DNA from 4 places in the Peribacillus asahii genome. Region 4 is predicted to be linked to each of the others. Evidence: riboswitches for the same ligand, from Rfam matches in the RefSeq annotation. Region 4 holds a riboswitch; each other region holds the start of a gene.
What was found. Region 4 has a riboswitch for cyclic di-AMP ahead of BAOM_RS05190 (TrkH family potassium uptake protein). Riboswitches for the same ligand answer to the same signal wherever they lie in the genome.
Positions count from the first base shown of each region.

Region 1: another riboswitch for cyclic di-AMP. It lies ahead of BAOM_RS19860 (APC family permease); the one in region 4 lies ahead of BAOM_RS05190 (TrkH family potassium uptake protein).
Region 2: another riboswitch for cyclic di-AMP. It lies ahead of BAOM_RS08515 (potassium channel family protein); the one in region 4 lies ahead of BAOM_RS05190 (TrkH family potassium uptake protein).
Region 3: another riboswitch for cyclic di-AMP. It lies ahead of BAOM_RS15895 (APC family permease); the one in region 4 lies ahead of BAOM_RS05190 (TrkH family potassium uptake protein).

Region 1 is NZ_CP026095.1:4,021,425-4,029,285, reverse strand. Features, by position in the region: gene BAOM_RS19885 (DsbA family protein) at 1-47, shown strand, start outside; gene BAOM_RS19880 (potassium channel family protein) at 366-1,022, opposite strand; gene BAOM_RS19875 (TrkH family potassium uptake protein) at 1,048-2,382, opposite strand; gene BAOM_RS19870 (cation:proton antiporter) at 2,599-4,212, shown strand; gene BAOM_RS19865 (hypothetical protein) at 4,476-4,598, opposite strand; cyclic di-AMP (ydaO/yuaA leader) riboswitch at 4,753-4,899, shown strand; gene BAOM_RS19860 (APC family permease) at 5,054-6,880, shown strand; gene BAOM_RS19855 (2-thiouracil desulfurase family protein) at 7,304-7,762, shown strand.
Region 2 is NZ_CP026095.1:1,748,489-1,756,349, reverse strand. Features, by position in the region: gene BAOM_RS24900 (TcaA second domain-containing protein) at 104-1,234, opposite strand; gene BAOM_RS08520 (DUF5105 domain-containing protein) at 1,250-2,302, opposite strand; gene BAOM_RS08515 (potassium channel family protein) at 3,154-3,810, opposite strand; cyclic di-AMP (ydaO/yuaA leader) riboswitch at 3,913-4,064, opposite strand; gene BAOM_RS08510 (RNA-guided endonuclease InsQ/TnpB family protein) at 4,208-5,665, opposite strand; gene BAOM_RS08500 (ABC transporter ATP-binding protein) at 6,190-6,981, shown strand; gene BAOM_RS08495 (ABC transporter permease) at 6,983-7,843, shown strand.
Region 3 is NZ_CP026095.1:3,224,228-3,232,088, forward strand. Features, by position in the region: gene BAOM_RS15885 (DMT family transporter) at 1-230, shown strand, start outside; gene BAOM_RS15890 (DUF6123 family protein) at 243-512, opposite strand; gene BAOM_RS15895 (APC family permease) at 764-2,590, opposite strand; cyclic di-AMP (ydaO/yuaA leader) riboswitch at 2,729-2,872, opposite strand; gene BAOM_RS15900 (5'-3' exonuclease) at 3,085-3,966, opposite strand; gene BAOM_RS15905 (carbonic anhydrase) at 4,231-5,064, shown strand; gene BAOM_RS15910 (dynamin family protein) at 5,191-7,861, opposite strand, start outside.
Region 4 is NZ_CP026095.1:1,037,702-1,045,562, forward strand. Features, by position in the region: gene BAOM_RS05175 (HNH endonuclease) at 1-488, shown strand, start outside; gene BAOM_RS05180 ((deoxy)nucleoside triphosphate pyrophosphohydrolase) at 535-930, opposite strand; gene BAOM_RS05185 (protein-glutamine gamma-glutamyltransferase) at 1,268-2,104, shown strand; cyclic di-AMP (ydaO/yuaA leader) riboswitch at 2,311-2,453, shown strand; gene BAOM_RS05190 (TrkH family potassium uptake protein) at 2,797-4,131, shown strand; gene BAOM_RS05195 (potassium channel family protein) at 4,157-4,816, shown strand; gene BAOM_RS05200 (hypothetical protein) at 4,937-5,773, shown strand; gene BAOM_RS05205 (DUF421 domain-containing protein) at 5,883-6,572, shown strand; gene BAOM_RS05210 (hypothetical protein) at 6,590-7,525, opposite strand.

The DNA.
Region 1 (7,861 bases), 1.8 Mb from region 4:
TGACCGCCGAGAAGATAGAGGCTCGTCTGGAAAATGTCATTTCATAACTATCTCTTAAATAGCATAATTGAACTTAATTTTAAACCGACCTTCTTCCATTAGAAAGGTCGGTTTTTTTTTATAAGAATTATGCAATTCTAATCAGAATCAATGTATGTTATTACCATCATTCATTCCAAAACGAATATGAGAGAATGTGAAGTATTGTACTTAAACTATCGGGTGCGATGCTTCAATAACGAAGAATCGCTTTTTCTTATTGAAGTAACGGGAGTTTAGTTTTAAAAAAGGACCTACATCGGTCCCTTTTGTTCTAAAGAAATTCACAGAATAAACTTAACCAATTTAAAAAGTTGATTTAACCCTTATTCTATATTTGAAAATTCAGCAATATCCTCTTTCTTCCCAATCATCACTAATAAATCTTCCTTGTGAATAATACGATCTGGAGAAGGAGAAATAATAATATCTCCTTCTCTAACGATAGCAATAACACTGACATTATATTGGGCACGAATGTCAAGGTCACGCAGACTTTTTTCAGCCATTTTTAAAGGAATCATAATCTCCTCTATACTGTGTTCTTTTGATAACTCAATATAGTTCAACATATTTGGTGATAGGAGCTGATTGGCCACACGTTCTCCCATGTCTCTCTCAGGATAGATAATCCAATCAGCACCTACTTTCTCTAAAACCTGCCCATGTCGCTTTCCAAGAGCCTTTGCAATGACTTTTTTAACCCCTAGCTCTTTAAGTAGTGAAACAGTTAAAATGCTAGATTGCATATCATTTCCAATGGCTACGATTACACAATCAAAATTGCTTATCCCAATCGCTCTAAGTGCCTTCGTTTCTGTCGCATCAGCCACTACTGCATGAGTGACGAATAATTCAGCATCCTCGACTTTTTCCTCATTTGCATCAATTCCTAGCACCTCTTGTCCAGCCTCATATAGTCTTCGAGCTACACTTGTTCCAAATCTCCCTAAACCAATTACAGCATATTGTTTTATAGCCATTTCCATCTACACTCCCTGAATTTAATTAACCAATCATTATATTTCCTTTAATATGACGGAAAGTATCTGATTTACGTCTCTTTGTAATAGCAAAAGCAACTGTTAAAGGACCTAATCTTCCTGCAAACATCGTGAAAATGATAAGTATACGACCAATAGGAGATAGCTCTGGAGTTAATCCCATGGACAGTCCCACTGTACCAAACGCAGAAGTAGCTTCAAATAAATACATCATAAAATCGTGACCGGGTTCTGTAATGCTAAGCGCCATAGTCATGAATACAACAATGCTCAATCCGCACAAAGCAACTGTCAGTGCTTTTAATATCGTTTCAGTCACAATTCTGCGCCTAAATAAGACAACATCTTCTTTCCCTTTAATTTGAGACCATACGGTAGCTACTAAAACAGCAAAGGTCGTTATTTTAATTCCTCCAGCTGTGGATCCTGAACCTGCTCCAATAAACATAAGAAAAATGATTAAGAACAAAGTAGAATGTGTTAAATCTCCAATTGGTAATGTATTAGCACCTGCCGTCCTTGGAGTCACTGCTTGAAACAATGAGCCTAATACTTTTCCAGTTTCGGATAAAGGCCCTAATGTCTTAGCATTTCCATATTCAAATATGAAGATTAACAGGGTTGCCCCTACTGTTAGAATAACGGTTGCCAGTAATACTACCTTCGTATGCACAGATAAGCGACGAGTATCACGGTATTCATAAAGTTCGTTCATCACAATAAATCCTAATCCACCGAGTGTGATGAGAGTGCATACGGTTAAGACGATAATAGGATCATCTACATAAGGAGTTAGACTCCGAAATTCTCCCATTAAATCAAAACCAGCATTATTAAAGTTAGATATCGCATGAAAAAATCCAAAATAGATGGCTTTACCTATTGGCATATCGTAAGAAAAACGAATCGATAAAATGATACCACCAACAAGTTCAATCACTGCGGTGAATATCAATATTCTTTTTACTAACCTTACAAGCCCTGTAATGGATACGTTATTGAAAGCCTCCTTCAGTAGCAGCCTTTTTTTTAAAGAGATTTTTTTACCTAACAGCAAAAATAAAAAAGTTGCAAATGTCATAAATCCTAATCCACCGATTTGAATGAGTGTTAAAATGACCAATTCACCAAACATAGAAAATGTATCCCCAGTATCTACGACGACAAGCCCTGTTACACATGTGGCAGATGTAGCAGTAAATAAAGCATTTAAAAATGAGAGACCTTTTCCATCCTCAGTGGCAATGGGAAGAGTCAATAAAAAGGCTCCGATAAGGATGACAGTTGCAAAACCTAATACAAGGACTTTTGGAGGGTTAACCTCTTTTATTTTTTTCATCGTTATCTCCTAACTGACCTCATAAAAAAATTTAGTATCCAGTTTACTTTTTCCATTAATGCATCTAAATATTTGTCCCATTCTAGTTAAAAGATAATAAGAAGTTCTTAACATGCCGTGGGCAATTTCTTGAAAAGAAGTATGGAATTGAAGAAGATAAAAAATCTTTTTTTAATGATGATTTAGATAATGATAAATAAATGAAAGGAATTAATTATGATGAAACATTTTATTTTGATGTCAGTTCATCCTTCAAGCTCATTTACTGCTCAGAGTTTCAACGAAATCATGATTCAATTAATAATTCTTTTAACAGTCAGTGTTGTAGTAGCTTCGTATGCCTATCATAAAAAAATACCATACAGTCTTCCTTTAGTTATAATAGGGCTTGTTCTAGGAATGCTTAATTTACCTATAATAGACGAATCTAGAGATTTCATTACAAATTCTGAAACCTTTCAAATTTTCGTTATTTCCATTTTCTTACCTGCGTTACTCGGAGAGGCTACTTTAAAACTGCCTTTTCACCATTTAAAAGAAAATAAAGCTCCAATTTTAGCTTTAGCTATTGGAGGGACATTGATTACCTATGTAGTCATAGGTTTTGCGAGTCATTATTTGTTAGAAGTAAGTGTAATTGTGGCATTTACCTTTGCTGCACTCATGAGTCCTACAGATCCGATTAGTGTTTTACAAATTTTTAAGCCATTAGGTGTTCATAAAAGGATGAATGCGATTATGGAAGGTGAAAGTCTCTTTAACGATGGAGTAGGAGTAGTGCTATTTAAAATTTCTTCCATTTATCTTTTAGTTTATATGGAAATGGGGGTTGCTGGATTCGGACAAGGCCTACTGTTATTTTTGAAGTTTGCTGTCGGAGGATTGGTTATTGGTTTAATCATTGGCTATATCGGTTCTATCTCCATTAAAAAGATTGATAATTATCCGCTAGAAATTGCCATATCAATCATCGTGTTCTTCGGTTCATTTTTGATAGGGGAAACGGTACATGTGAGTGGTGTCATTGCAGTGGTGGTCGCCGGATTATTATTTGGAAATTACGGTGGGAAAATTGGGATGTCACCTGTTACTAAGCTAAATATTTATAATTTTTATGATGTGATTGCCTTCATCGCAAATTCAATCATCTTCCTAATGGTAGGCTTGGAAATTTCCCGAATCGATGTGCAAGGAAAATGGGGAATGATTATCATTAGTATTATTATTGTCTTAATTGGTAGAAGTGTAGCCGTTTATGCAAGCTTAGCATGGTTGAAAGAAATCCCTTCAAGTTGGAAACACATTCTAAATTATGGTGGATTAAAAGGAAGTCTTTCCATTGCGTTAGCCCTCAGCTTACCTAGAACATTCGAAGGACGAGAAGAGATTATCGTGTTAACTTTTAGTGTCGTGATTTTTTCACTATTATTTCAAGGGTTAACGATTAAATCACTTATAAATAAACTAGGCATTATTGAGAAACAAAATCATATTTGGGAATATGAAGAAGTAATTGCGAATCTTAATCGTAGTAAAACTTCTATATCTACGTGGTCAGATATGAAAGAAGAATCCTTATTAACAGAAAAAGACTATCAGGATTTAGTGAACCTCGAAAATGAAAAATTGAAGAAGTATAATCAAGCATTAGATCAACTATATTCCTTATATCCTCAAATCAAAGAAGAACAACTCAGAGATGCTAAAAGGGAATCTTTGTATAACCAATATCACGAATTAGGGAAGTTAGTTTCAAAAGAAGTGATTTCTCAAAGTATTCTTGAGAGGAAACAAAAGGAAATTTTGGAAGAAGTTGAAAACTTGTCATAAAATTCTTGAACATACACTAGAAATTTTTTTATTGTTGGGAGCATATATCTTCCAACAATAAAAAAAGTATAAAGTATTTTAAACTTAAGTAAATGTCCATTTTTAGGTCATCCTTTTTAAGTATGGTTTTTAGTTTGAAAATTGTTGCACAATTTGAATCAAATGCGACATAAAAGATTCATTTTTTTATTCAACAAAAAAACCGCACACAAGCGGCTTGGTGTTCAATATTTATGGGATACCTTTTTAGAAGGGGCTATATTCTACTCATTATTTATAGATTCCGTATTTTGTTCATGTATGTAACCACCATATTGCTGGTTAATTTCTTTAGCTAACTCATCTAAAAATTCATCAGTTAAAAAGGGCTTATTTTCTTTGAACATGTAATTTCTCCTTTGGCATTCAATCTCTGAAATCTTTTCCTAAGGTATGAATTAATATCTATATTACTAATATTTCCTTTTCCCTAAATTTTAATCTTTACATAAAATTCATTTACTTTTGCTAAAACCAAGAGTATTATAATCACAGTTTCAAATTTCTAAATCGCTGAAACCATTAGGTACGGGGGAACCATTTTTGTGGATTGATACTTAATCCAAGGGGTGAATCCTTTTTTAAGGTAGGGCTACTCAAAGGTCCGAATCCGACAGCTAACCTCGTAAGCGTTATATGAGAAGGAAGGTGGAGCTTGTGACGCAAAAAAAATGATGTGTCTACAGGTCTATTTAACGATGACTTGTAGGCACTTTTTTTTTGGGAATATGGAACTTTTTGAGAAATTATTGTGGAAATGAGCAACATATAATGTATGAACACTATTGGAGATGAGTAATAAATGTTTTCATCAATAAAAAGGTTTTTAATTGGACGACCCTTGAAATCCAATGAATTAGGAGAACAGAAACTTAACAAAACCAAAGCATTAGCCATCCTTTCTTCTGATGCTTTATCTTCAGTGGCATATGGTCCTGAACAAATTTTAATCGTATTAGTTACGTTAGGTACAGTAGCATTTTGGTATTCTATTCCTATCGCAATTGGTGTATTAATTCTTTTAACAGCTCTCATATTGTCATATAGACAAATTATCTTTGCTTATCCTCATGGAGGGGGAGCCTATGTTGTTTCAAAGAGTAATTTAGGGGTAAATCCAGGTTTAATCGCTGGGGGATCATTATTGGTAGACTACATACTTACTGTGGCTGTGAGCGTATCTGCTGGTACTGATGCTATAACATCTGCCTTTCCTACACTACATGATCACAATGTGGAAATTGCCATTGTATTTGTGATTTTCCTTACGATTTTGAATTTAAGAGGAGTAACGGAATCTGCTTCCATATTAGCTTACCCTGTGTACTTATTCGTTTTAGCCTTGTTCATTTTAATTGGTGTGGGCATTTATCATATTCTCACAGGTGGGGTTTCTCCTGAATTACACAGTCCCGTAGGTACACCTGTGACTGGAATCAGTTTGTTTATTCTTTTAAAGGCATTTGCTTCAGGAAGTTCTGCCTTAACTGGGGTTGAAGCCATATCGAATGCCATTCCTAACTTTAAAGATCCAGCACCTAATAATGCTGCTAAAACATTAATGGCAATGGGAGCTTTGCTTGCCATACTGTTTTCAGGAATCGTATTTTTAGCCTATTATTATGGAATTGCTCCAAGTGGAGAGGTAACGGTTGTTTCCCAAATTGCCGAAGAAACTTTCGGACGAAATTTCATGTACTTCTTTATTCAAGGAACTACAGCACTGATATTAATCCTTGCTGCAAATACTGGTTATTCTGCTTTCCCGTTGCTGGCAGTTAATCTTGCAAAAGATAAGTTTATTCCAAGGATGTTTCTGATTAGGGGAGACCGATTAGGATATTCTAATGGAATCATCATACTTGGAATTGCTTCTATTATTTTAATCCTTGCTTTTCAGGCAGAAACAGAGCATCTTATTCCACTTTATGCAGTCGGAGTATTCCTTCCATTTACTTTGTCTCAGTCGGGAATGATGGTTAAATGGCTGCGAGAAAAGCCCGAAGGTTGGATTCCAAAATTTATAATTAATACAACGGGTGCCGTTATTAGCTTTACGGTCACAATGATGTTCTTTTTAACAAAATTCTCACAGGTTTGGTCAATCTTAATTTTTCTACCTATCATTGTTTTCCTCTTTCATCGAATTAGAAAGCATTATGAAGCTGTTGGGGACCAACTTAGCCTTACAACTTGTGAACCATCTGTGACCATTGAAGGTAATGTTATGATAGTGCCTGTTGCTGGTATGACTCATGTTGTAGAGAATTCCTTAAATTATGCTAAATCTCTTTCTCCTGAACAAATTATTGCTGTGTATGTTGCATTTGAAAGAGAAGATGAGAAGAAGTTTGAGGAGAAATGGAAGAAGTGGCAACCTGATGTAAGACTGGTGACACTGCACTCTCATTATAGGAGTATCATTAATCCCCTTACCAAATTTATTGATACTATTGAACATAAAGCTAGTGAAGCGAACTACCAAGTCACAGTGGTCATCCCACAATTTATTACTAAGAAGGGCTGGCACAATATTCTTCATAACCAATCAAGTATACTGATTCGTTCGTTCTTGTTGTTTCGAAAAAAAGTGGTAATCACCACTGTACCTTATCATTTAAAAAAATAATAAAATGTGGGCTTCGTGTCCATAAAGATAGTTTGGAGTTGCTTACGCAACTCCCTTCTTAATTTAACTTGTGCGATTTTTCATAAAAGAAGGTTACTTTTTTTATTCAAGTAAAGAAGCAGTTTAGTGGAAGAGGAATTTATAAGGTTATACTGTTGTTAATTTAAAATAAAGATTGATAATTTGTAAAAAAAGTTCGATAATTTAAAACAAAGTTTGATAAAACCCTGTATTAATATAGGGTTTTTCTTTTGGCCCTTAAACTTCAGCTGTATTGTTCAATTAAAGGGCCATATTGTTGAATAACACCTAGATGTCTAGGTTAAAGTTCAGGAGAGATCGTGAAACTTTGTACTTAAAGTAACGGAGCAGTTTAGTACAATAAGGATGACAATGTATGGATTTATTTGAGAGGTGTAGTTCATGATTTTGGTCAGTTCTTGTTTAGCTGGATTAAAAGTAAGGTATAACGGTACACATAGCTTAGATAATAGGATAAGTAAATTAGTTAGAGAGAATAAAGCTGTTACTATCTGTCCCGAACTGCTTGGTGGATTTTCAACCCCAAGGGAACCTGCTGAAATAGTAGGCGGAGACGGAGAAGATGTACTGGATAGAAAGGCTAAAGTGGTAGAGAAATCTGGTAAAGACGTAACCGAACTTTACATAAAAGGAGCTTATGCTACTTTAGAAAAAGCTAAAAAAATAAACGCAACAATAGTTGTTCTCAAGGAGAATAGCCCATCCTGTGGTAGTTCAATGATTTATAACGGTGAATTTAAGGGTAAGAAAATTGTTGGAAATGGAGTTACTTCAGCCTTACTTAAAAGAAATGGTTTACAAGTAATTTCAGAAGAACAATTTATTAGAAATTTCTTTTAGTTATTCAATTAACGGGCGCGTTTATTTAGGAACGCGTCTTTTTCATGTATGGGCCATTTAATGGAGGAAGAATCTCAAGGGGGAATTGGAAAAAAGTTA
Region 2 (7,861 bases), 710 kb from region 4:
GAAAAACGCTGTCTCTCAATCAAGCAGCGTTTTTCATTTACCCTTTATTCTGTTTCATCCATTTCCTCATCTTTATTAAAATGCAAGAAATGGTTAATTATTCTTAAAACATATTACTTTCATCCTTCTTACGAGTCCACTTCATGACTGGCGAGTCTTCATTTTTCAGCTCAGTTTTATTTTCCCAATCGTCACTTTCTGAGCCATCCGCTTTTACTTCCTCCAAGTCAGCTATTAACCATTTTTTACTCTTTTCATCATACTTCATCTTATATGTTCGAATAGTTTTATAAGAAATATCTTCAAAACCTTTCATGTCTCGAACTTTCATTTTATTTTTGTAGGAAACAAGTGCTGTAACTTCTGCAAGCCACTCATCATTAAAACGATTAATATCTAAATCATCAAGGTTCACAACCGCTCCTAAATATTGCATCTGAATTTCATCAACATACTCTTTATAAAATTCAAAATCATATTTGGCAAATGCCGTAACCTCTCTTACTTCATCTGTGACATTTGTAAAATGTTTCGTTTCATAGTTGTTTGTCTGAAAAACGATTAAGTCATTATTAAATACATCTAGTGCGGCTAACACATTTTGTTGAACGCCTTTATCCTTTTGAGCCAAATCACTATCGTCTACAAGCAGGCTGACCTGCTTGCTGCCGCCCCACACTTCTACTTTTCTTTTCTCTAAAAAAGTGCCAAGTGTATTTTTTACAGTTAATCGTACATCATACGTACCTGGAAGAAGTGGACCGTACAATTCTTCTTCACTCTTCATAAGAGAGTTTTTCGTTTTATCGACGGAAAGAGTAACTTGATCTTCTTCACTTAGTCCAGTTACCTTTATATATCCCGTTTTTACCTTCAGTTTGTAGTCAGTAAATACTCCGAAGCGTTTTCCGTCTTCCACTAAACTAATCTGCTGATTTGTCATGCTGTACTCTTGCTTCTCCAATTGCTCCTCTAAGCTATCCTTAATTACTTGATAACTATTATAATTAGCATTTAGATAAGTAACGAATGCTTTAAGCGATGACTCATCTATTTCTGCCTTCTTATTATCTACTAAGAGTATATCCTTCAGCTGTTCCGGCTTCTTTTGATCAACCGCCTGCTCAAACGCTTCGACAACTTGTTTAGGTCGATTATTCTGCTGGATCAACACAACCGTAATAATGGTGAGCACAACCACCGCTGGTATAGCAAGTAACCATATTTTCTTCACATTATTCACGGCTCCTTAATAACTTGATCCTTTTACAAATACAGTGTCTAAACTTTCACCATACTTATCAACTGCTTCAATCGTCCATTTTCCATCCTTTTTCGTTAAGGACACTTCCACTGGGTCGCTAAGTTCGTTTACCTCAAGAGCATTTAAAATTTTAGGCAATTTTGAAAGTACATATTTATCAATTTCTTGTGAATCATAACTTCCTGTATTCTCTCTAAATTCACGCTCATACTCATAAACATCTTCATATAATGTTTTTAATGACGGTGTAGAAACCTCTACTTCAACGATTGCCTTATCATTAGCATTTGCAATAATAGTAGCATTCACTTCAGCCTTTTCCGCTAAGATATCACGGTATGTTGCATATAGCTTTTCAATGTCTGTGTCATCTAATTTCTTATCAAACACCTTGTTTATTTCCGTTTCAAATGCTTCTTGTGCTGATTCTTGCAATACTGGTTTATCAGCCGATACAAGTTGCTCATAATCTGGATTTTCCTTATTGTAATAGATTTGATCCACGTAAGCCTTCAATGCTTTCGCTGGATCTTGCAGCGTTTCATAGCTAGCGGCATACTTCTTCGTATCAAGCTTTAATACTAACTCTTCTGACTCCTCTTCCGGATTATCAAATAGTGGATTTAAGCCAATTTCATACTCTTTATCCTTTGTTACTTCAAATATCGCTAATACAGTTTTTGACTTTCCTGCACCAATACTCCCGCCTGTATCAATATCCAAGCCTATATCGCGATTATAAAGTTCTGGATTAATATTGATTTGCTGCTCACCATCATATAACTTAATCCCATCATACCCTGATAATCGCATTGGAGAATCTGATAAATTTTTAACTTTTAAATGAATAGCCATTATAGCTAAGTTCTCATTTTCAGAAACCCCATCATCACTCTCTGAAACAATATAACTAGCGCTTTCAATAGAAGCCTCCAACCCTTTACTCTTTTCAGTTGAAGCCTTTTCACCCGAATCTGAACATGCAGATAAAAGGAAAATAAATACTGATACAACGGAGAATAATACCCATTTTTTCAAAAAAAGAACCCCTTCCTAAACTAGACTATAATATGTATCATTTCTTCTCTCATATTAAATCTACCTAAATCCCCCCTTCCAAAACAGGATATTTATCCCTAATAAAAAGGAAAAATAAACCTATTGAGCTAGGCTTAATGATTCAAGGCCTTGATATACAAGGAATAGATAGCAAATATTTTTTTCTGGTTTATTATATAAATAAAGGAAAATAATTCATTTTTACTAGTTTTTGAATATACTTACATAAGCGCTATAACGTACCATTTTCTTATTTTTATTAATTATTATAAAAATAATAGAACTTTTGATTTAGCTCACCCTATATCTTCCATACACTGATTTTCATATATTAATCTTCCGAACATTCCCATACAAATAGAAACAAGCAGCGAAAACATTCACTGCTTGTTTCTATTTGTATATTTTTTCATACGGTCTATATATCTTTACTAGGATATTTGATACTCACTTTTTTGTTGTTATCAGCAAATAGACGAGGGTAAGCGGACCTACTTTACCAAATCCCCTAACTCCTACAATGATTCATTTTTCAACAATAGAGAAGTCAGCAATTATTCCTATAGACAGGTCTACTATGCCAAAAGCTGAAAGACGACTGTTCAGCCCCGACAAGCAGATGAAAGGCAGCATGACGCAGTTTGCCATAGAGCATGACCGCTTATGACCTCGAGGAGCTAAGAACCGCAGCTATTAATGAGGGAATTCCCTCATCTCTCTTTTTTCTTCTCGCAAGCTTGAGGTGGGGAGCTTACTTCCCATTAGGTGTGGGATAAAACGGTTTAATACAAGCGTTTCAGTAAGCATTCATTTCAAATGTATAGTGCTTGTTACACGCCTTGCGCCTCTAATTTTGCAATATCTTTGTTATGTCCAATCACAATTAATGTGTCTCCTTGGCAAATTTGTTCTTCAGCAAGCGGAGCCACATTAATGTCTTTTCCACGTTGAATCCCGATAATATTGCAGCGGTATTTTGCGCGAATATCTAAATCCATCAATGACTTTTTATCAATTTTATGCGACGCCACGATTTCGACAATACTATACTCCTCCGATAATTGAATATAATCAATAATTTTTTCGGATGCGATATGATGAGCAATTCGCTGCGCCATATCTCTTTCAGGATGAATCACTCGATCGACTCCAACCTTTTCTAACACTTTATGATGATACATATTTTGAGCTTTTGCCCAAACTTGAGGAACCCCCATTTCCTTCAAAAGTAAGCACGTTAAAATACTAGCTTCAATATCATCACCTAAAGAGACGAAAGCGACATCAAAATTTCTCACACCTAAAGATTTTAAACTCATCTCGTCTATGCCATTAGCTACGACAGCATAAGTAGCAAAGGCTGCATATTCATCTATTTTACTTTCATCTTTATCAATCGCCATCACTTCCACTCCAATTGAATGGAATTCCTTAACTAAGCTCCCTCCAAATCTACCTAACCCAAACACGACAAACTGTTTTTTCATCTCATTTTTCCCCTTCTATTACAATCTCTTTATATAGAACGCACCAAAAAGACCACAGAGGATTACCCCGTGGCCGAATCATTTTTTTCGATCACCAGTATCACTTCCTCTCTCTTCACGCTTCCGGAGTTAGCTGTCGGATTCGGACCATGAGAGTAGCCCTACCTTCTTCATAAAGGATTCACCCCAAGCGACGAAAACACCGCCACAAAATTGGTTCCCCCGTTCCATAAAGGATTCAGCGAATAAAGAAATATGGTTTTACATGAAAGTAATATTACTCCTTCAAAATTAAGTTGTAAAGAACATTTGAGAGCATTCACCTTATGAATACTCCCCCACTTACTCACTCTACCGAGCTTCCTTGAAGTGGGGGTTTCTTGTGTGTCGAACCTACTTACTGAACGCTTAACACAAGGGGAGTTGACACATTAACGGATTGGCTACCGTTCAACCCCTCTATTCCATTTGCAAACGCATTTGGAACTACTTTTCGAATCATGTTATAAGCCCCATTTACATCAGCATTCATCAAAATTCCTTTTGCACTCTTATATAGCCCACGTTTGATTCGTTTTCCACTGAATGAGTAGGTCTTTTCTTTCTCATAAGTGGGCAGAAAATCAAGGTCTAAAAAACTAGCCTTAGATGTATAGGATTCTTCCGTAATAACTACTTGAATCCCATGCTCTATCGCTTTATATTCAATCATTTGAATCAATAAACGATGTGGAATAAAACAAAACTGTTGATTATTTCGTTTTCCTATATTCGATTCTTGTTTCCACTGTTTGTTCTGTCCAATCACAATTATGTCTACCTGTTCTTGTAAGGCAAGATTCACAATATGACGACTCGCTTTGTGGAATAAATCTTTGATTTGCTTGTGACGGTTCAAATGCAATCGTTCTAATTTTTTTGACGTATGTTGCCCTTGATTGGATGACTTTCCGTGACAAAGGATACTCGTATAATAGGCTTTTTGCTTGTTGTAATACTGATTCATGGATTTGATACGTTTTCCTTTAATTAAAACTGGCTTCATTCCTGTATTAGCCACTACAGTCGCTAGATTATCAATTCCTAGATCAATTCCCATGAAATGAGTTGGCTCTTTTTCTGTTGGTTCAGGCAAAGAACACTCCCATACAACTTCTACCACAAACTGACCGTACTTGGGAAGGACACGAACTTGTTTAAGTTTCCCTTTTATTCTAGCCATTTTTCCAATATTGAGTTGTTCTTTTGTTTTAGGAAATTTTAAATAACGGTCATTCTTTATCACACAATCTTGATTAGTGAAAAATACTTCTTTCACTTTAGAGGAACTGTAATTAGGAATACGTGGTTTCCCTTTATATTTATGAGGATTTTTTCGATAATCGGATAAAGAAGCAAAAAACGATTTCCAGTTTTGAAACATAGTCTTCATGACGTGTTGACTACTTTGAATCGGTAATGAAAGATAATCGGATTGTTTACTAACCTTAAATAAACAATCTAAAAATGCATAGTTGATATACGGATGTTCGTTTGTCGGTTTCGTAAACAAATTCGCTTTCACTTCTTTTCGTTCGTCCACTGGTTTCATTTGTTCTTTCGCTACTCGCTTTTGGTAAGCTTGAAGTTGAATATCATTCATTCGACCTATATGTGTATGAATAACCTGTAACACTTCTTCTTGTAAAGGATGAAGAGGTTTATTGCTGGTAAGAGCGGTATATACTTGCCGATAGTAAAAATTACTCGTATTATATAAGTTTTTTGCATGTTCACACATCATTTGAAAATACGAAAATAAACGATGTCCTTTTTTAATCCATATTTGATACGTTTTATATGGCGTGTGTTCCATTGTTATCCCCTCCTTCCTATATATATTTAGTATATGTTTACAAATGATATATTTACAGTATACACCATTACGAACGTTCTATTATTTGGAAAACAAACTTAAATTAACCGAATTTCCAGTTGACCTAATTAAACAAATCAAAGCCTATCAACAAAAGAGTCTTATTTCTTCCTTTGTGGGAGCTGTGTACGAATTAATTCAAAAAGGATTAACATCTGCTTCGTAAAAGTTCCTATCCACCTTTTACTTTGCAAACTGAAATTCACCGCCCTTCACACTCCTTGAGGAAGGGGTACTCTTTCAGTGAAAATGATAGATTTTTCACTTTCCAAAAACCCGAAATGTAATATTTTATAACATGCAATTAGTGATAGTAACTAAAATATTCACTTCGATTTGTTTGTTTTTGCTAATGACAAATGAACTACAACACAATAAAATAAGTATTATATCACATACAATGTAATATAATATAACATTTATAAACATAAACAAATAATGTGATTTTTCAGGAGGGGAAAATATTGAGCACAAATCCAAACGAAGTCGTTTCATTCCAAGGTGTTAGTAAAGTGTACAATACGGGCACCATTGCATTAAGTCAATTTGACTTAACGATTACAGAAGGCGAGTTTATTAGTTTTTTAGGTCCATCGGGTTGCGGCAAGTCCACTGCGCTAAGGATGGTAGCTGGGTTGAGTGGAGCCACTAGCGGCCATGTCCAAGTTTTCGGTAAAATACCTAAGGAGATTATTCAAAAAACAAACGATATCGCCTTCGTTTTTCAAGATGCAAATTTACTTCCTTGGCGAACTGTGCTTGATAATGTATTATTGCCGCTTGAATTAAGAGGATCTACTAAGAAAAGCCATAAGGAGTACGCAATAGAGGTATTAGAGATGGTCGGTTTAAAAGATTACTTAGATGCCTATCCTAGAGAACTATCAGGCGGGATGAAAATGAGAGTTTCAATCGCCCGTGCTTTAGCAGCAAAACCAAAAATGTTATTAATGGATGAACCTTTTGCCGCTCTCGATGAAATCACACGTCAAACATTGCAGATTGATCTCCTTAATATATGGAAAAAAGAAAAAACTACTATTCTATTTGTTACCCACAACGTGTATGAAGCTGTATTTTTATCCTCACGAATCGCAGTCATGTCTTCTCGTCCCGGGAAATTATCATCCATTATTAACGTCAATCTCCCCTTTCCAAGAACACTCCAAGTAAGAACAGACAAAACATTCACAAACTATGTAGATATAGCTGCCCACAGTCTCGAAAATAGCTCAGTAAGAAGGGAGTTAGGATAAGATGTCCACACAATCAGTAGCAACGAAAAAGCCAAAAATGGTTTCGCATTTCCCTCAAAGTAATACAGGGAAAATTTGGACTAAAGTTAAAGGTGTTTATCTCGGTCCAATCATTGCTTTAATTGCCTTCCTCTCTTTATGGCAATTGATCCCTTCTTTATTGGGGATCAAACCATTTATTCTTCCGAAACCTACAGATGTCTTACACGCTGCACTAACGGATTGGCACTTATTATGGCCAGCCATTCAAATTACAGTTATTGAATCGATTATTGGATTTTTACTCAGTGCGACTATCGGTATTTTCGTTTCTATTTTATTAGCAAGCTCGAAAGTGTTAGAAATTAGCATCTATCCATACGCCATTATTTTGCAAACCATTCCTGTTGTTGCCGTTGCACCGATTATTGTTATTTGGTTTGGCGCCGGCTTCAATGCCATTGTAATCATTTCGTTTTTAATTGGTTTTTTCCCAGTTATTTCGAATACATTAATGGGGCTGAATTCAGTCGATAAAAATATGAGAGAACTCTTTACACTATATAATGCATCAAAATGGAAGAAAATGTGGAAACTCCGCATTCCATTTGCAATGCCTTATATTATGGCAGGATTAAAAGTATCTTGTACGTTATCGATTGTCGGAGCTATTGTTGGAGAATATGTAGCAGGAATCGGTGGAGGTAAAGGTGGTTTAGGCTATGCCATTACAGTAGCCGCCATCCAATTAAAAACTCCATATTTGTTTGCCTGCGGAATAGCCGCGGCATTATTAGGGATTGGTTTTTACCTTCTCGTTAGCCTAATAGCTCACTTAATGTTGCGATCTTGGCATGAGTCAGCGATGAAGGTTGAAAAATAAAGCGAAATTCATTACGAA
Region 3 (7,861 bases), 2.2 Mb from region 4:
CTACAGCATTGGCATTTTTGGCGCAAACGCATTTCCAAGCCTACACATCTCCAACACGAGTTGCGTTAATTTTTGCGACTGAGCCGGTATTTGCCGCTCTCACATCCTATCTATGGATTGATGAAAAATTAACAGTCGCTTCAATCGCTGGCTGTATATGTATTTTGTTTGGGATGGTTATTGCCGAACTGCCTGCTAAAAAAAGAAAAATAAAACCGGACTTCCATTGAGGGAGTCCGATTTTATTGAAATAAGCCTTGTTCACGAGCAAACTTTTCTGCTTCTCGTTTTGTAGAAATATGATTTTTTGTTAAAGTTTCAAGCAAAGATACATAAAAGCTGCCGTCGAACTTTTTTTGCACCTTTAATGTTAGTTCAATCGCAATATTAACTAAAGAATCACTAGCTTTCGTATACTGTTTTCCAAAATAAATAAAACCAATCATGTCTTCACCAAAAGAAAAACCTTTTCCTTCTAAATATGTAATATACTCTTCAGTCGACCAAGCCAATCTTCCACCTTCTCCGTACACTTTTTCCTTCATCTTACCGCAAAATTTGACTTTTTCCTATCGTTTATCTAATAAAAATTAATACTAAACATGAGAAATACCACTTTGTTCAGAGTAAACTTTACTTCTGAACAAAATGGTATTTAAAGCTCTAGTAGACTTGCTACAATGAAAAAGATTTTTTATCACTTTACTCATTCAATACGTTCGCTCTATTCAAAGTAACAGCTATTGTATCGCTCGAATATATTTTACTTTTTCAAATGATAAGGTACAGTCGTGATAATGACATTTCTTCGATAAAGCAAGGAAGTACGAATCAGTAAACTTGATTGGTTATGAAGAATATTGTGCCAGCCTTTCCTTGGTATAAATTGTGGTATAACGACTGTAACCCGATAGTTTGCTTCACTCGCTTTATGTTCAATGGTATCAATGAATTTAGTTAATGGACCTATGATGCTTCTGTAATGTGAGTGTAAAGTTACAAGTCTCACATCAGGTTGCCATTTCTTCCAATTATCCTCAAACTTCTTTTCATCTTCTCGTTCAAAAGAAACGTAAACAGCTATAATCTGTTCTGCTGAAAGGGATTTTGCATAGTTTAATGAATTCTCCACCACATGAGTAATGCCAGCGACAGGTACAATGATTACATTCCCTTCGATTGGTACAGCAGGTTCACAAGACGTAACCCTTAGCTGCTCACCTACTGCATCATAATGCTTTCTAATTCGATGAAAAACGAGAATGATGATAGGTAAAAAAACTAAAACCGGCCAAACCTGAGTAAATTTAGTTAAAAAGAATATGATGGTAACAATCAAACTAATAACAGCACCAATGGAGTTAATGATTAACTTAAAAACCCATCCTTTTGGCTTTTCACGAATCCATTTAACCATCATTCCGGTCTGAGACAACGTAAATGGAATAAATACTCCTACTGCATAAAGCGGAATAAGATTTTCTGTATGCCCTTCAAAAGCGATTATTAAGACGATGGAAGCAAGTCCTAATATGATAATTCCATTCGAATATCCTAATCGATCGCCTCTAATTGTAAACATCCTTGGTATAAACTTATCCTTTGCGAGATTGACAGCCAGCAAAGGAAAAGCAGAATAGCCTGTATTGGCAGCAAGGATTAATATTAAAGCTGTTGCTCCTTGAATAAAGAAATACATGAAATTTCGTCCAAATATCTCTTCAGCAATTTGCGAGACAACTGTTACCTCTACACTCGGAACAATGCTTAAATAATAGGCTAGAAATACAATGCCTGTAAATAACACAGCAAGTAAGGAACCCATTAAAATTAACGTTTTGGCAGCGTTATTAGGAGCTGGCTCTTTAAAGTTTGGAATCGCATTAGAAATGGCTTCAACTCCTGTCAACGCAGAACCACCTGATGCAAATGCTCTAAGAAGGATAAATAAACTGATTCCTGCTACCGGTGTGCCCATTGGAGTACGTAAGTCAGAAGACACTTCCCCCATCAAGATTTTGTATATCCCTACACCAATCAGAATGAATAACGCTAAAACGAATAAATACACCGGATAAGCTAATATGGAAGCTGACTCTGTTACCCCTCTTAAGTTCAGGATAGTAAGAAATAGTACAAAAAGGATGGCTATCACCACATTATGTGTATGCAAACTAGGAAAAGCAGATGTAATAGCATCCGTCCCAGCAGACACACTTACAGCCACAGTTAAAATATAATCAACTAATAAGGAACCTCCAGCTATCAATCCTGCATTCACACCTAAATTATTCTTTGAAACAACATACGCTCCCCCTCCATGAGGATACGCAAAGATAATTTGTCGATAAGACAAAATTAAAGCCGTTAACAGAAGCAATACTCCTACAGCGATAGGAATGGAATACCAAAATGCAGTGACACCCACTGTAATTAGCACAAGCAATATTTGTTCGGGACCATATGCAACAGAAGACAAAGCATCAGAAGATAATATAGCCAAAGCTTTTGTTTTGTTAAGCTTTTGTTCCCCGGCTGCCGTTGATTTTAAAGGCCGCCCAATTAAAAATCTTTTTATAGAGGCCATCACTAAGAATCACCACCGAACATAAATGTAGTTGTATATTACCTAGTTAAATGAAAAAATCTTTTACAAAATGCAAAAATGCCTACAAGTCAAAGTTAAATAGACCTGTAGACATCAATTTTTTTGTCTCACAAGCTCCACCTTCCTTCTCATATAACGCTTACGAGGTTAGCTGTCGGATTCGGACCTTTGAGTAGCCCTACCTTGAAAGGATTCACCCCTTGAATTGTTAACCAATTCTAATAATGGTTCCCCCGCACCAAACGGTTTCAGCGATTTAGAAATATGAAACTGTGATTAGCATACTGCTGTGAATTCGAAAAGTAAATAAAAATTTTATTATGACCTATACTTCCTATGTTTCTATAATACTATTGTCTTCCCTCCTAAATGTTTAATGATAAACAATATATAATACTCTTCTCTTACTACATCATTTTACATATATGATCAATAATACAAAAAATAGGAGCTTCTATTCTGAAGCTCCTGCCCTCTTATAACATACGTAAAACCGATCGAAATTCATGCGTCTCTAGCATATACCGTACCTTTTCGTCATCATATTGAAAATACGCCTCATCAAGCGAGCAAGAAATTGGTACATCACATTTAATTTCAGCAAGCTTTCGGGATAAATGAAGCATCTCAAGCTCTGCTTCAATTTTCGCCCGCTGCCCCTTCGTTAATGAAGATAAATTTTCTAAAATTCCTTCGATACTTTCATACTCCATTAATAATTTTAACGCTGTTTTTTCACCAATTCCTTTTACACCTGGATAGTTATCTGCTGTATCGCCCATTAACGCTTTTAAATCAATCATTTGCCTCGGCTTAATCCCTTTCCATTCATAAAAACTATGAGGATTATGCACATCATAATTACCAAAGCCTTTTTTCAATAACACAACAGAAATATGCTCATCTAACAGCTGCAGCATATCTTGATCTCCCGTTAAGATGCCTACACGACTATCCTTAGCTGACGCCTTCGCAATCGTTCCAATACAATCATCCGCTTCAAAACCGGCTAGTCCAATATTCGGAATATCAAAGGCTTGAACTACTTCCTTCGCTAAATCAAACTGTGGAATCATTTCCACTGGTGCATCCGAACGATTCGCCTTATACCCATCAAACAGTTCATTTCGAAACGTATGACTGCCCATATCCCAACAAACCGCCACATGGCTTGGCTTAAAATGATTAGTTGCCGTTAGCATATGCTTTAAAAACCCTTGCACTGCATTGGTCGGTACACCTTTTGAATTAATCATAAACTGTCCTGTAACAGCTGTTCCATAAAAAGCTCTAAATAAAAGCGCCATCCCGTCTACAAGTAGAAAAGTTGGACACTGTTCATTTTCATTTCCTAACATACTACCACCTCAACTATGATGTCTACTTATTTTATCATGATTTTTATTAATATAGTTACTTTTTAAAAGAGCTTTGTTATAGGACGCTGTTCATTTTTGGCTCCTACCCATTTGATCAACAATATTGTTTAACACAGCCTTTTTAAAAAACACTAGTCAATAATTCCTATTTTTCAAAATATTAGTTGAAAATATATATAAATTATATTAATTTAGTGACTAGTGTTATAAATTATGACACAAAATAGAATAAGGGGGTTCAAAATGAAAGGTCGTAAATTAAGCTTTACCCTGTTAACAACTTTTATTTCTCTATCATTAGCTGGTTGTTCTTCAGGAGTAACCGAATCAACCAAGGAAGAAAAGCTTCAAAAAGAAGAATCCACAGAAACGTCAACAACTGTACATCATGAAACGGATTGGTCTTACAAAGGAGAAACAGGACCAGAACATTGGGGTGAGTTAGATCCTCTAAACTCTGCATGTATAAACGGGAAGGAACAATCCCCTATCAATGTTGAGACATCCCAAATTAAAGCAGATAAACAACTTGAAAAACTAGAAATCAACTACATATCCTCTGAATTTTCCCTAGAAAACAATGGACATACTATTCAAGGGAACCCTGCAACATCAGATAACTTCATTGTTCTAAACAATAATAAGTATACATTAGCTCAATTTCATTTTCATACACCAAGCGAACATCAATTTAATGGACAAAACTTTGATATGGAATTACATCTCGTACATAAAGATGACAAGAATCAATTAGCCGTAGTAGGGCTAATGATTAAGGAAGGCAAAGCAAATGAGGTTCTTGAACAAGCTTGGAAAGCTCTCCCTCAAGAAAAAACAACTGAAGCGAAGAAACTAGCTAATCCGATAAACTTAACGGAGATTCTTCCAAAGGATCAACAATCATTTAGATATAATGGTTCATTAACGACTCCCCCGTGTTCTGAAAACGTTAATTGGATTATATTAGAGCAGCCAATTGAAATGTCTAAAGAACAAATCGAGGCATTTCGTAAAATCTTTCCAGATAATCATCGTCCTGTCCAACCATTAAATGAACGTGAAATTAGGAAGAGTTAATCTATTGATATTTTTATTTTAGTAGCTATATCTAGTATCACTGTGAAAAGAGATGTAGAATCACCCTTTCACACGAAAAACAGTAAAAAAGCAGACTTACTTATTTTAGTAAGTCTGCTTTTTTCATTAAGAATGCTTTCTTTTCATTTTCGCCAATACTTCTTCATAGTACGGAATATCCACTTTTTCTTCTAAAGCAGAACGTAAACCAGCAAAGATATCAGCAATTTCTCGTTGATAGGCTTGTTGAATGGCAGCTAGTTCTTCTTCAAGCATCGCTGTGTAGGCTTCAAACATACGTCCACCTTGGAATTGTACATAATCAAGAGCCGGCTGATCTAAACGCGCTTGAATAGCATTGCTCATATGCACTTTTTCATTTTTTTCAAAGAAGGCCTTTGGATTCTTAAAAAGAGCTAACTCTTTTTTGAATTCCGCTTCTGTTAGGTCTTCAAAGGCCCGCTTGAATTCAGGAATATCCCGTCCTGCCGCTTCATAAGACTGCAAAGAAATGGTCTTTCTAACATCTTGAATTTGCTGTAACAGTGACACTTGCTTTTCTTTTAATAACTTATTAACAAATACTTCTGAACGCAAAGCCGTCGCTCTCATTTCCTGGGAAAGGTCAAAGCCTAATGATTCTAGTAAACTTTGTAGCGCTTGCTTCAATACAACCTTTAAGTCCTGCCCATCGTCTTTAATAACAGCTGGGTTAAAGGATTCTTTAAAGAAATCCGTAAAACGTAAAAAGACACGCTGCTTACTATAGAAAGTTAGTTCATCCACTTCTTTTTTCAATCGTTTTTTCTCTGCTTCGCTCGGAATCACCGCAAGTATGTCAGCAATCGCTTGACTTTCCTCGTTCAACGTTTCTAATGCACGCAATTTCGCTTGCTCATCTTGTTTAGAAGCAGCAATTACATCCGCTAATAGTTCTTCTGCGCGAATGACGGCCGCTTCTGCTGACTCAATCGCAAGGTCCGTTAAATCATGTTCAATAAAGTCATCGAAACGTGATTGGAACGTACTAATTCCACTATTCGGCAAGAATGCGTGATGGAAGGAACCTGGCTCAAGCTTTTCTGAAAGCGCCCCTTTACTCGTTAACGGGAATAATTTCGGGAAGCGAATACCAAAGCCATTTAATTGGTCTTTCACATATTCGATTACGTCCTCTAATTCTTCTGTCGTTTCCGCCAAATCTACCGCATTAACGATAAAGAACATTTTATCCATCGCAAAGGAATCTTTAACACGACCAAGCTGAATTAAAAACTCACGGTCCGCTTTCGAGAATGGATGATTATAATACGTCACAAATAAAATGGCATCCGAATTTTTAATATATTCAAAGGCCGCTCCTGTATGACGAGCATTAATGGAATCGGCTCCCGGTGTATCAACTAATACCATTCCTTGCTTCGTCATGGCGCAATCATAATACAGTTCAATTAAATCAACAAGACAAGACTTCGATTCCTCAGCCGCAAAGCTTTTAAAGCCATCTAAATCTACTGTAATAACTGTACCAAGCTGCTCTTTGTAAGGAGGTAACCCTTGATGAAACGCTCTTAAGAAAGAAAGATACGTTTTACCTGTTTCCTGTTCATCTGCTTTCGCAACAATCTCACCCGCAAATTGATACGCTTCATCCAGTGTTTTTGCCTGCTTTCCAAAAGCATTTAGCGCAAGTGATACATCTTCGAGTAACATCGCTTCTGTTTTTAATTGAACAGTTGCAGTACCGTGTGAATGCTCCGCATTTGACGCCATAATTTTATTGATAGCAGCTGTCGTCGGATTCGGTGAAACAGGCAATACTTTTTCGCCCATTAACGCATTAGCGAAGGAGGATTTCCCTGCACTAAAAGCCCCGAATAAAGCAACGGTAAATGTTTGCTGCTCTAGGCGACTGGCTTTGTCTGTTAATTCTTTGTATAAAGATTGGAATCCTTTTAAAGGCTGAATCAGTTGGGCGGCTTCTTGTAAACTTGTTGCCGTTTCAAGAAGTTTTTCTTTTCCGCGTAAATCGCCTTTAACAACCGATGCTTCCTTCACGTCTGTACCAGCACTTGCTTCCATTTCTGCAAGAATAGAAGCACCAGCTCCATCACGTACTTCGTGATTTCCTATTTCCATCATCTTCACAGTCACATTTCGTTCCTCTTCTAGCCATTGATTCACTAATGTGTCAACAGCTAGATTGTCGAATACATCAGAAGTTGCATGTGCAATATCTTGCAGCTCTTTTTGTTCTTTTGTTACTTTATCACCTAAGGCGGCGGAAGCATTTAATGCTCTTTCAAAATCAGCATACTGCTCAAGTTCAGTAGATAGCTGACGTAATTTATTATCCGCTTTCTTCTTCATAGCAGCTAATAAATCTGCTAAAAATTGATCCGCTACTCCACGTGCTTCTTTCTTTATAGAGTTCGCCAAGTCATTTGTATAATTCAGCACATACTCTCCGGTCATACTAGCTTGCGGTTTTAAAGAGCCTCTTAAAAACTCCTCCATAATGGAAATCGAAAGCGATTGTGCCTCACTTTCTAAGTTCGCATCATGAACCTCAGCATCTGCAAGGACTTTAACGGCCATTTCTTTAATATGCCATTCCAGTTGAATCTTCACCTTTTCTTGAATATCAGCAAGAAAAGCACCTAATCGCTCCTCTTTCTCAGCCATTGTTTTCTTTTTAGCAAACAGCATGCCTACTTTGAAATCAGGCTGTGTGGATTCTAAAAAGGCTGTCGCTAAATCACGCGTAGGAGCTGGCATTAGATAAGCATTTTTCAAA
Region 4 (7,861 bases):
AGAGAATACTTCACTATTTAACGAATTATCAGCTTGCTCTTTTCTTGGAGAAATTTAATAACGAAGGAGATACAACGAATTTGCTATTGAAAGTAGAGAATGTTTCCAAAAGGTCTTCCTTAGATCAATTTTATCAAGTGTTGGAATCGTTTTATGATGGGAAATGTTTTTATTGTGGAAAAGTAATTAAGAAAAAAGCAGCAGCGCATGTGGATCACTTCATTCCGTGGAGTTTTGTGCAGAACGATCAGTTATGGAATTTAGTCATTGCCTGTAGCACGTGTAATCTCTCGAAAAATGATAAGTTAGCCTCTGACTACTTCTTGGAAGCTTTAATCGATCGAAATGAAGAATTTTTGATGCAGTCCGATCTCTTTCAAAGAGAGGATATGCGGGTGTATAGTGAAAAGAAGTTGGAAGATCTTTATAAATATTCGATTAATAATGGTTTTACGGATATTTGGGTGCCGAAGAGGATTATATTATAGATGTTAAATAAATTTAAGGGGAAAATAGTCTTCTCAGAAGAGAGGACTATTTTTTTATTATTAATTCCTCCACCGCCGGAACATCCGCAGGAGCCCACTTAAGTGAACTTAAATTTTCACGTTTCAACCAAATCAGTTTGGAATGCTCTTTTGGAATAGGTGTGCCTTCTACAATTGTACATTTCATGCAAATTAAAGTAATGATAAACGTATCATATTCATGCGTGTTTTCATTAAACACATCATTCGCTTTAATTTTGCACCCTAGTTCTTCGGCTATTTCTCTTTCGATAGCAGAGGGAAGGTCTTCTCCTTGCTCGACTTTTCCTCCTGGAAACTCCCACATGTTAGGAAGGCTCATATTGGGCGATCTTAATGCACAAAGAATTTCATTTTCCTTATTTTCAATAATAGCAGCTACTACTTTGACGGCTTTTTTCATGGAATCCTCCTGTATAGTGTTAATGACATTACTATCATACCATTTAATTTGTTAGTAGCTTAGAGGAAAGTCTGTAGTGAGCAACCATACTTTACATGCCAACTACAGAGATTTTTGAAATTATTTCGAGTCCCGTCCGGACCGCCATATTACTTTTTAAAAATCATTTGGCTCAGTAGCTCAGTCGGTAGAGCAAAGGACTGAAAATCCTTGTGTCGGCGGATAGAGATTATCGGAAATTTAGATTAGGATTCTTACCCTAGGTGATACACATTAAAACGAATCCTCAATACACTAAATAATAAGAATGATACTTAAGATTGGAATGAGGGATAGTATGATACAAATATCGGGGATGAATTTTCAACAAAGTAGCATGTGGCCTTCTGGTAGTATGGAAAGTGTAATTGTTCAACAAATGCATGAACATCCGGTCGTTTATTCGTATCAGTCCCTCGATGAGTTATCGTTTGAACTGAAATTACGCAAAAACATCATAGCAAGTGCAAGAGCCATGAATCAAGGTTATGCTCAGTTCGAACCCTTTTCCAAGTCTCGTTGTAATCCCGAATACTGGTATTTGACAAATGTCGGCGGATTCCAACTGAAGCATGGTGTAAGGCCATCTGATGCGATTCAAGACATTTACAACAACAGTGTACTGTATGCGTTTGAATGTGCCACGGCAAAAGTGATTATCTATTATCATGCCGTTTTAAACAGTCTGGGCGAATATGTATTTAATCGGATATTCCAAGACCTCTATTTATACAGTTGGCATGCTGATCCTGAACTCGGCATACAACTGATTAATACGGATTATTTCTTACCCGGAGATGTTGTTTATTTTAATAATCCGGAATTTCATCCAGAAACCCCTTGGTGGAGAGGAGAAAATGCGGTTGTTCTCGAAGATGGTGCCTATTTTGCACATGGAGTAGGAATAGGGACTGCTGAACAAATGATTCAAGCGCTAAATAAAGCGAGAATGCCAGGGAGTACTCAATCAGCCTACCTGACAAATTCGGTCGTAAGACCATCTTTTAAACATTTAGCGAAAATTTCGATGCTTTCACGAAATTATATGACTTATAAAATTCAACATGTCGTCATACACCATAACGAAAGTTCAATTTCAGGTGATCGGTATCGGTTCTATTTTTATTGCAAATGATCAAACTTTATCTTAAATCTACTAATATAACCTTCTTACAAACTATTGAATATCTCAAAACATCTAGAAATATCATGAGAAACAGTGTTTTAGTGTTGTTTTTGGCCAATAATGAACGTATATGGTTTATTTTGGCCATTTTTTGTATATTTAAGGGATTTACAATGCATATATGGCAGGCGTAGAATGATCGCATTAAATCAAAAATTTCATATCGGCCTAATCTCAGAATCATCTGAGAACGGAGGACCCATTATTTTGGGGTTAATTCTGCCATTGTAGAAGGGATGAGAAACTCTTTCGCCATCCTACCCGTCAGCTAACTTCGTCGGTTAAAGCGAAAGGGGGTATAAGACCGCCTTAATTCAGGAGGCTTTTTTGTTGTGTTTAAAACAAAATGGCAGCCTGATATATTTGTAGGTCTTTTTATTATGCCTATAATTAGAGGCTGCTTTGAAAACATATAGCAAAGAAAGCTGTATAGCTTACTAGGCGTTAAATAGAGTAACGAGTACTTAAAAGCTTATTCAATAAGTGAATCGTATTGTTCACCTCAGAGAAAGTATACATCGGTCTTTTTCCATGTTCAGCCCATCTTTATCTTAATAACTGTGGGACAAATATTTAGATACAGTAATGGAAAAAGTAAACTGGATACTAAATTTTTTTATGAGGTCAGTTAGGAGATAACGATGAAAAAAATAAAAGAGGTTAACCCTCCAAAAGTCCTTGTATTAGGTTTTGCAACTGTCATCCTTATCGGAGCCTTTTTATTGACTCTTCCCATTGCCACTGAGGATGGAAAGGGTCTCTCATTTTTAAATGCTTTATTTACTGCTACATCTGCTACATGTGTAACAGGGCTTGTCGTCGTAGATACTGGGGATACATTTTCTATGTTTGGTGAATTGGTCATTTTAACACTCATTCAAATCGGTGGATTAGGATTTATGACATTTGCAACTTTTTTATTTTTGCTGTTAGGTAAAAAAATCTCTTTAAAAGAAAGGCTGCTATTGAAGGAGGCTTTCAATAACGTATCCATTACGGGGCTTGTAAGATTAGTAAAAAGAATATTGATATTCACCGCAGTGATTGAACTTGTCGGTGGGATCATTTTATCGATTCGTTTTTCTTACGATATGCCATTAGGTAAAGCCATCTATTTTGGATTTTTCCATACTATATCCAATTTCAATAATGCCGGTTTTGATTTAATGGGAGAATTTCGGAGTTTAACTCCTTATGTAGATGATCCTATTGTCGTCTTAACCGTATGCGCTCTCATCACACTCGGTGGATTAGGATTTATTGTGATGAACGAACTTTATGAATACCGTAATACTCGCCGCTTATCTGTGCATACGAAGGTAGTATTACTAGCAACCGTTATTCTAACAGTAGGGGCAACCTTGTTAATCTTCATATTTGAATATGGAAATGCTAAGACATTAGGGCCTTTATCCGAAACTGGAAAAGTATTAGGTTCATTGTTTCAAGCAGTGACTCCAAGGACGGCAGGTTCTAATACATTACCAATTGGAGATTTAACACATTCTACTTTGTTCTTAATCACTTTTCTTATGTTTATTGGAGCAGGTTCAGGATCCACAGCTGGAGGAATTAAAATAACGACCTTTGCTGTTTTAGTAGCTACCGTATGGTCTCAAATTAAAGGAAAAGAAGATGTTGTCTTATTTAGGCGCAGAATTGTGACTGAAACGATATTAAAAGCACTGACAGTTGCTTTGTGCGGATTGAGCATTGTTGTATTCATGACTATGGCGCTTAGCATTACAGAACCCGGTCACGATTTTATGATGTATTTATTTGAAGCTACTTCTGCGTTTGGTACAGTGGGACTGTCCATGGGATTAACTCCAGAGCTATCTTCTATTGGTCGTATACTTATCATTTTCACGATGTTTGCAGGAAGATTAGGTCCTTTAACAGTTGCTTTTGCTATTACAAAGAGACGTAAATCAGATACTTTCCGTCATATTAAAGGAAATATAATGATTGGTTAATTAAATTCAGGGAGTGTAGATGGAAATGGCTATAAAACAATATGCTGTAATTGGTTTAGGGAGATTTGGAACAAGTGTAGCTCGAAGACTATATGAGGCTGGACAAGAGGTGCTAGGAATTGATGCAAATGAGGAAAAAGTCGAGGATGCTGAATTATTCGTCACTCATGCAGTAGTGGCTGATGCGACAGAAACGAAGGCACTTAGAGCGATTGGGATAAGCAATTTTGATTGTGTAATCGTAGCCATTGGAAATGATATGCAATCTAGCATTTTAACTGTTTCACTACTTAAAGAGCTAGGGGTTAAAAAAGTCATTGCAAAGGCTCTTGGAAAGCGACATGGGCAGGTTTTAGAGAAAGTAGGGGCTGATTGGATTATCTATCCTGAGAGAGACATGGGAGAACGTGTGGCCAATCAGCTCCTATCACCAAATATGTTGAACTATATTGAGTTATCAAAAGAACACAGTATAGAGGAGATTATGATTCCTTTAAAAATGGCTGAAAAAAGTCTGCGTGACCTTGACATTCGTGCCCAATATAATGTCAGTGTTATTGCTATCGTTAGAGAAGGAGATATTATTATTTCTCCTTCTCCAGATCGTATTATTCACAAGGAAGATTTATTAGTGATGATTGGGAAGAAAGAGGATATTGCTAAATTTGCGAATATAGGACAATAAGCGAACAGTGCCTGGCACTGTTCGCTTTATTTCTTTTCCACAATAGCATCCTTTGATAAATATTTTCCTTCAAATGAACAATAATAAAAATAAATGTCAAAAAGTAAAACGGTGTAAAGAATGGGAAAAAAGAAAAAATGTTTCAATAAGAACTCAATCCCTTTTTGGTTGTTAGCAGTTATTCACTTAGGTATGTTTTTGCTAGTGTTAAAACGTAAAAAACAAAAGGATACGTGGATTTTACTATTATCAAATATGGGTTTTGCTTATTTATTTGAGTATCTGGTTCTCAACTTATTTCATGGTTATAGATACAAACCGTCAATTATGAAAAAGCGTGCTTTTGATTCAGTCTTAGGAGCAATCTTCTCTCAAGCGATTTATGTACCAATTACAGCTACTTTTCTAACCTTACTGAACAAAAACTGGAAGTGGAAAATTAGTTTCAGCCTTTTTTATTATTGTATTGAGAACTTATTTTTACGACTAAATATTTATAAAGTATATTGGTGGAGGCCTATATACACTGTGGTCTTATTAAATGTATATTTTAATATTAGTGATGCGTTTTATAAGGCGCTTTCAACCCAAAAACGATGGGCAATGGTCATTGCTCATTACTTGGCTATTCAAGTAGTTTGGAGTACTTTATTGTATGTTTCTGCAGTGAAACGTTATATTCGATTTGGGCGTGGATATTTCCATACGTGGACTGAACATTTTAAAATAGTACCTTTATACAGTTTAATACTCTCTTTTATCGCTGCCATTACGTCTTCAAAGGCTGGGTTGTTTTATAGGATGCCACTACCATTAAGCCATATTATTATTGATATAACTTTGGTGAAAATGGGTATTTTAAAAGTGAATATCAACCGATTTTTGGTTACTTGCTTTCGATACTTGCCAATGACATTTATTTCAAGATTTTTTTATAAAACAATTTACAAAGAATAGCGAACAGTGCCTGGCACTATTCGTTATTTTTTTTGCGGAATAAAGAGCTTTCTACAAGAACATACTATCACAAACGAACTGTCTGGATTGTTGTAAGGGGGAAATCGCGATGCAGCTATCTGTTGAAATCATCTTTCGAACCTTTACCGCCTTTATTTTGTTATGGATATTTGTTCATTTGCTCGGTAAACAGACGATTACTCAAAGGTCCTATCACCTTTATATAGCTTCAATCACGATGGGGACCATTGCAGGAAATCTAGCATTCAATATTAGAATTGAATTCCCGTATTTTATCGTCGCATTCATGATTATGGGGATTATCGTGTTTATACTGAATTTTGTTGCGGTTCGAAATGCGCGATTCCGGAAATGGATTGCAGGAAAACCTACTACTTTAATTGAAAAGGGACAAATTCTCGAACAATCAATGAAACGAATGGGGTATTCAATAGATTCTCTGAAACAGGCTTTGCGGGCTAAAGATATCTTCAACATAGAAGAGGTAGAGTGCGCCATTTTAGAGACAAGTGGCGCACTCTCTGTATTAAAAAAACCTCAGTACCAACATACAACCAAGCAGGATTTAAATTTATCTCCCTCAGCAGAAACCATACCGGTAGAGCTCGTCTATAATGGGAAAATCTTATATGAAAACTTATCAAAAAACACCTACGACGAAGACTGGTTAATGGCGGAGCTTAAAAAAAGAAATCTCGCTATTGTTGACATTTCGTATGCGGTTGTAGGGACTAAAGGGAATTTATATATTGATTTGTTTAGGGATGAATTACGTTAATGATTCTTGTTTCATCCCTAAGAACAGTTAGATTCTTTCCCGCTCGATGAATTAATCAGCTTCATCAATTCGAAGTATCTAGGACCGCGCTCTTCCTCTGGAACAGGAGAGAGGTTTTGATAGGGATCAACGTAGTCTTCCTTCAGCCAATGCGGTACGATTTCTTTACTTGCTGTCTTTTTAGGCAAAGGAGATTCTTTCGTAGTCATTGGTGCAGGAGATAATTCGTTTTTCACCGCTTGTTCTAAGTACTTTTCAAATCGTGTAATTCGAGCGGCATGTTCACTTATATTTTTTAAAACGCGTTTATAGGCGGGTAAAGAGAGTTCTTCACAATAGGATTGATAAACGGTATGAATACTTTCTTTTCGATCTTGTTTTAATTCATAAGGAAATACGTCACGAATGATAGAGTCAATCTCATCTGTTTTAGATGTGTCAGTAGTCTTTGTTAAGGAAGCAGGTTCTTCGTTGGGTGGATGATGATGGATTTCTGTTTTTGAAGTATTCTTTGTAGGATTATTTGAAGTACTTTCTGGTATTGCTTGGGCAAATGTAGCTTCTCCAGCAGGGTAAGCTGTATGGGTGGAAGGGTCATCTTGACCTTTCGAAGGGGTCTCAATCGCTTGGAGTTCGGCGACTTTTTTATAATTAATGGTGTACCATTTCGTTTTATCTATTTTGAGTCGATTATAATTCGCAGAGAGTAAGTATCCGTCTTTTTCTAAACTTCTAATAATTCGCTTAATCGTTTCAACAGACCAAAAGGGCAATTGCTCCTGCCAGCTTTGATATGTATTGTACACCCACGGTCGTCCATCTCGATCATGCTTGCTTTCTTTTAGCCAATAATGGATATGCTGCAGCATAATCGCTTGGTTTACCCCGATTTTCGCCGCTAATCTTGGATATAAAATGACCATCTTTTTCTCATTTACTAGGTTCTTCATCATGTCTGCCTCCATTTATATTTGAAAGATTCCTTTTGACCTGTCGAGCGGGTTAATCTGGCCCGTCGTTAAGTAAAAAGTATCAGATGAAAAACAGCGATTCAAAGAGCCTTTTAAGCTGAAAACGAGCGTATTTCGCGTTAAAAAGTGAGTTTTTCACTAAAAGCTTTCGATTTAGCCTGTTTTCACGCTGTAAACACTGTATTGGACAAATGGAGGTATCTATATCGCATATTTAGTTCAATTGAACAACGTAGTAATGAAACCGAATGTGGGGTTCTTATAGAATTAATTTAAACGATGTGAAGTATTTTCTTTAATCGGTTACTTAAATAGAAG